Regions from separate parts of the Pseudoalteromonas sp. GutCa3 genome, predicted to be linked through region 2. Evidence: predicted binding sites of a transcription regulator. Region 2 holds the regulator's gene; the other holds the start of a gene.
What was found. Region 2 encodes MetJ, which represses methionine synthesis genes. Its sites were predicted from a motif close to TAGACGTCTAGACGTCTA; they were not measured.
Positions count from the first base shown of each region.

Region 1: CXF64_RS16425 (methylenetetrahydrofolate reductase) is a predicted target of MetJ. The motif match lies at 1,247-1,264, and genes of this name have one in related genera.

Region 1 is NZ_PJBK01000090.1:49,250-52,466, reverse strand. It holds gene CXF64_RS16430 (M16 family metallopeptidase) at 1-1,048, opposite strand, end outside; gene CXF64_RS16425 (methylenetetrahydrofolate reductase) at 1,308-2,264, shown strand; gene CXF64_RS16410 (histidine phosphatase family protein) at 3,019-3,217, opposite strand, start outside.
Region 2 is NZ_PJBK01000087.1:480-3,696, reverse strand. It holds gene metL (bifunctional aspartate kinase/homoserine dehydrogenase II) at 1-356, opposite strand, end outside; gene metB (cystathionine gamma-synthase) at 362-1,609, opposite strand; gene metJ (met regulon transcriptional regulator MetJ) at 1,899-2,219, shown strand; gene CXF64_RS15845 (malic enzyme-like NAD(P)-binding protein) at 2,303-3,217, opposite strand, start outside.

The DNA.
Region 1 (3,217 bases), on a different contig from region 2:
ATAAACCCGGATCTTTAGTCTCTGGGTTATAGGTAAACATTTGGCTGGCAATTTGTTTGTCGACCACTAGCTCTTGATATAAATCTGAATTATTTGAAAAATAAAGCTGTGAGATTAAATCAAGTGCCGCTCTGTCTTTTTTAGCAGGCTCCCACGCAGCGCCTTTGTAAGATACAAGTAACCAATGCCCTGGTAGCGCTTCATCTTGCTGGTGCAAATATTTTGGTGCTTGTTGAACAGGCTCTGCTTTAATGTCAGCAACATAGTTACCCTTTTTCCAGCTGCCCCAATGCTTTTTAACCATTGCCATTGTTGCTTGTGGATCTACATCGCCCACAATAACAAGTGACACATACTCAGGTTTATAAAACTTAGCAAAAAACTCTTTCCCGTACGCCATTTGATCTGGCATGGCTTCTATGTCTTTAAAAAAGCCCATAGTGGTGTGTTTATACGTGTGCTTATCAAACGCTTCTTCGCGTACAGCGCTTAATAATTTACGAATTGGACTCGCGTTGTTTTTTAAGTACTCACCTTTTACCGTTTGTGCTTCTGTTCTAAATTGCTCTTCGGTGTAAGTTAAGTTTTGAAAAATATCAGCTTCAAGCTCAAGTACTTTATCAAGATGCTGCTTTGAAAAGTTTAAATGGTAGTTTGTAAAATCGTTTGTTGTATAAGCGCGGTTATCAACACCTGAATTTTTTAATATGTCTGAGTACACATCTTCAGGGTATTTTTGTGAGCCTTTAAACATCATGTGTTCAAAAAAGTGAGCAAAGCCTGTTTTGCCCTCTTCAACTTCGTTACGCGATCCAACCGATACCGGAATTTGCAGCGACACTACATCAGGGTAATCGGTTTTAACAACCATGACACGTAAGCCGTTTTCTAGCTTTTCAATTAAATAATCTTGCGAAAAAACACGATCATCAGCTTTATTTACTTGTTCTTGTTGTGCTGTTGTTTGCGTGCTTTGGTTTTGTTGCATGGCGCAACCCGTTAACGCCAGCGATACCGCTAAGCTGGTTGCTAATAATTTAAATTTCATTGTTGTCCCTTTTTAAATTGAGCAAATTTGTTGTCAGATGTATTACTAACTCACTCTCGATTATGCCCCAAAGCCAATAAATATAAGAGCCCAAAGGGAATTTATTATGTAAACAACTGTGTCAATTATAAATTATGGGAACAAGCAATATGAATAAACATCATGTTAGTTGAAAAACTTTCATTAAATAAATCTATCTAGACGTCTAAATGGCTGCTATATTAAATCCATCAAAACAAACTTAGCTGGAATGAGGATTATGGCTTTATCACTAAAAGAGAAGATAGTGGACACCAATCAAGGTGTTTATCTTATTGGTACTACCCCGCCTAAAATTGGCACCGATAAAGCGCAATTAAAAACCATTGCAGAAAAGCTATTAGGTCGCTTACACGAAATTGAATACGACGGCGTGATAATTTACGACATTCAAGACGAAAGCAGCCGAACCAATCAAGACCGCCCATTTGCGTTTAAACAAACCGTTGATCCGCGTGAATACAGCCATTTACTTCGTAATTTATCTGCACAAGATGTGATTACTTATAAAAGTGTGGCGCAGCGTGGCGTAGGCGAATTTAAAGATTGGCTAAGTGAAACTAAAAACGACTACGATTTACAAAATGTTGTTTTAGTAGGTAGCCCATCATCGATAGGCGATATAAAGCTAAGCCTGCCAGATGCGTATAAAGCGATGGCTGAGCAATCAGATGATTTCTTTTTAGGTGGCGTTACGATTGCCGAGCGCCATTCAAGTAAACGAAATGAGCACGAACGATTAATAGAAAAAACAGCACAAGGTTGTCAGTTTTTTATATCGCAAGCTGTTTACGATGCACAAGCGACTATAGAGCTAATTACTAGCTACGCACGTACATGTAAAGCACAGGGTATTACACCTCAACGTATTATATTAACGTTTACCCCGTGCGGCGGCGAAAAAACCTTAGAGTTTATGCAATGGTTGGGTATCTCAGTGCCAGAGGCAACTAAATGGCGCATGCTTGATGCAGACAATACATTAAGCGAATCAGTCCGTATTTGCCGCGAAAACCTCGACTTAATACTTAAAAGCTGTGCGCATTTAGATGTACCGCTGGGCTTAAATATTGAAAGCTTAACAAACCGTAAAGAAGAAATTGACGCGTCAATTAATTTATACCGTTTATTAAAAGCCATTATGGAATTGAACCTTGCGGAAAAGCTAATAGCTTAAAAGCTAGGTTAGAGCTAATTAACACCCTTCTTGGCAAGCCTCATGGCTTGCTTTTTTATGTCCGTACTTTGAAAAATAAATTAATAAGTACAAGTAAAAATTTGCAGCTTAAGCTATCCATGAAAGCTATTTTTGGTTATTACTCTCAAGCCTTTTTAAGGCAAACCCCATCGATGAGCACATAACACCAAAAATAATTCCCTCATCAGATATAAATCTAATGCTAGGGAGCGTTTCAAATAAGCTTATTATTGCTAATGAAAAAATAAAACCTATCGCAGAAAAAACCAGCCAAGTTTTTGTGGCATGAGTCATGACGAACCTCCTTTTTCTATGTTGACTTTATATAAGTAAACTTTATAAAAGGTAGCTTTTCTTTCATTTTATCTATATCAGATAAATAATTAAACTTCTCAATATTTTAATATTCAATCTGCTATTCAACTGAATATTACGACAATAAATAGTAAATCACTTACTCTTAACAAGTCGATTACTGTACAAGTCTGCTACTGGAAAAATCATTTTATAATCGTCCCAATTTAAATTCCCATCTACAATTTTATAATTGAGAAAATGCCTTCTCTGTTTATAAATATCATAATCTGGGTGCCCAACAGAGAAAATAAATGGATGAAAATCAACCAAACATTTATGCCCATCACTAAAATATATCTCTAAAATATGATCAGCTATGGGTTTTGAATTAATTATCGATAATTCCAGCATTAAGTTCCTTTTTACATTTTACCTTTCATAAATCAGATTCAAGTACACTATCAATGCCTTCTCGCATATCAATTGATAAATGATATCGTTCTGATTCTTCATCGAGCTCAAGCACAACAAACCCACAGTTAAAAAACTTTTCAGCTTCTTCATATTGTTCATACGACCAATGAAAATAACGCATTAAAAAGACTAAAGCTGTAATACCATGTGTACTAATAACA
Region 2 (3,217 bases):
CCATGTGCAAGTAATGCAGCCTCTTTTAGCTGCTCAGCTTGAGCAAGTTCTGCAATATAGCTAAGCTCGGTATTTAGTGTTTTAAGTGCACTTCGTTTTAAATCAGCTTCTAATAACTGCTCTATTAAATCACTTTGATGGTTATTTAACTGCAGTAAAATATCAGCTACTGCTTGAGTATCTTGTTTTTGATAGCTTTGCCAAAGTAATACTAGCGTATCGGTTGTCTTACCCGCAGCCGATACCACCACACAATCACCCGGTTGAGTATGTGTAATTATTATTTTTGCTACGCTTTGGTATCGCTCACTTGAGCTTAAACTCGATCCACCAAATTTATGTATACAGTTAACCATATTAATCACCAAAGCGCCGGACGAGCTGCACTTAATTTAACGTTACCACCAGAAGTGCCTGCTCCTTTGCCTACACGGCCAACATTTTTATTTTGCCCTGGTTTTACAAGTTCAAACACTCGTTCAAAATCAGCGACTAAATCGTGTATATCTTCAATACCTACCGAAATACGAATAAGCGTATCGCCCACACCCGCCTCTAAACGTGCTGTTGCCTCCATACCTGCGTGCGTCATAGTTGCAGGGTGACAAATTAAGCTCTCTACGCCACCTAGTGACTCAGCTAAACTAAACGTTTTAAGGCTAGTTAAAAATGCTGCAGCGTCATTTATATCGCCTTTAATATCAAAACTAACCATGCCACCAAAACCAAGTTGCTGTGCTTTAGCCAGCTCATGTTGAGGATGTGACTCAAGACCTGGGTAGTAAACTTGGCTTACATATTCAGAGCTTTCAAGGTACTTAGCTATTGCCAGTGCATTTTCTTGATGCTGCCTTAGGCGCACATTTAAAGTACGTAAACCACGAAGCGTTAAATAGCTATCAAAAGGCGCACCCGTAATACCAATGTTATTAGCCCACCAAGCAAGCTCATCGCCTAACTCTTGTGTTGCGGCAATAACAGCGCCGCCTACTACATCTGAGTGTCCGTTAATGTATTTAGTGGTTGAATGCACCACAATATCTACACCAAAATTAATAGGATTTTGTAAAGCAGGCGACAAAAACGTGTTATCTGCAGCCACCAATGCACCGCATTGCTTTGCAACATCGGTAACCGCTTTAATATCTGTTAAACGAAGTACTGGGTTACTTGGGGTTTCTATCCAAATAAGCTTAGGTTTAATTACTAAAATTTGTTGAAGACTTTCTTCTTTTGTTAAATCTAATATTTCGAGCTTTAGTAGTCCGCGTTTTTGTAAAGATGTAAATAAACGATAGCTGCCACCATAACAATCATGTGGAATTACTAACGTATCGTCACTATTAAGTAGCTGAGTAGCTAAATGCACGGCAGCCATGCCTGTAGCTGTAATTATGCCACGAGCGCCACCTTCAAGCTTAGCAAGCGTCTCAGCTAAAATATCACGATTAGGATTACCGCTACGACCATAATCATACTCACGCTTAGTATCAAAGTCGGCAAACGAATAAGTAGTCGATAAATAAATTGGCGGTACCACCGCACCATGATGTTTATCAGCATCAACGCCGTTACGTACAGCAATGGTCGCTTTGTTTTTTTCGCTCATATTCGTCACCTGATTAATTTGGATGTTTAGACGTCTAAAAGAGTAAGTTATCCGTTTTGATAAGTCAAAGCATTTTAAAGCTCTAGATGGCTAAAAGTAGAAGAGGCCTCTGCGAATAACACATTTTAGCTCACAAAAGTGTGCTTATCTTTACACCTACAATAGGCTTATTAAGATAGATCGGTATCTATTATTTGACTATCTTTTTTAAATCGATAGAATTTCACGCATATTTACACGCTTTTTATACCGTGTGAGAAATTAATAATCTGAGGCAACGATACATCTTATGGCTAAATGGAATGGTGAGTATATTCACCCATACGCAGAACACGGTAAAAAATCAGAGCAAGTTAAAAAGATCACCGTTTCGATCCCGCTAAATGTATTAAAGGTATTAACTGACGAACGTACACGTCGTCAAATCAATAACCTTCGCCATGCTACAAATAGTGAATTGCTATGTGAGGCATTTTTGCATGCTTTTACTGGCCAACCTTTACCAAATGACGATGACTTACGTAAAGATAACGCCGAAAAAGTGCCAGAAGAAGTTAAAAAAATAATGCAAGAAATGGGTCTAGAAGTACCCGTTTTAAACGAAGAATAAATATTACAAAGATAAAAAAAACCTCAGTAATTACTGAGGTTTTTTTATGTCTAAATTTTATTGCATAGCTCTACTATATAGATTTACTGCATATAGTTTTCAGGTAGCTCAATTTGTGCAACACCTGACTCAATAGCAGCAAGTGCAACAGCTCTTGCTATACGCGGCAGTAAACGTGGATCCATTGGTTTTGGAATAATATACTGCGCACCAAATTCTAGTTTATCTACACCAGCGGCTTTTAAAACTTCTGCAGGTACTGGCTCTTTGGCAATACTTCGAATAGCATCTACTGCAGCAATTTTCATTTCATCGTTAATAGCACTTGCACGTACATCAAGTGCACCACGGAAAATAAACGGGAAACATAAAACATTATTAACTTGGTTAGGGTAATCAGAGCGCCCTGTTGCCATGATTAAATCATTGCGTGCGCCGTGCGCAAGTGCAGGATCAATCTCAGGATCTGGGTTTGAACATGCAAACACAACTGGTTTTGCAGCCATTAGCTTTAAATCTTCAGCCGCTAATAAGTTAGGGCCAGAAACACCCACAAATACATCCGCATCTGCAATTACATCTTGCAATGTACGCTTATCGGTATTGTTAGCAAAAAGCTGTTTATATTCATTTAAGTCATCGCGGCGGGTATGAATAACACCTTTGCGGTCAAGCATATAAATGTGTTCACGCAGTGCACCACACTTAATTAACAGCTCCATACACGCAACAGCGGCAGCGCCTGCACCTAAACATACAATAATTGCATCTTCAATTGACTTACCTTGTACTTCTAGCGCATTTAACATACCAGCAGCCGTTACAATGGCAGTACCGTGTTGATCATCATGAAAAACAGGAATACTACAACGCTCTATTAATGCTTTTTCTATTTCAAAACACTCTGGTGCTTTAATATCTTCAAGGTTAATACCACCGAATGTGTCGGCAATATTGGCAACCGTATTAATAAAGTCTTCTGTTGTTTTGTGCTTAAC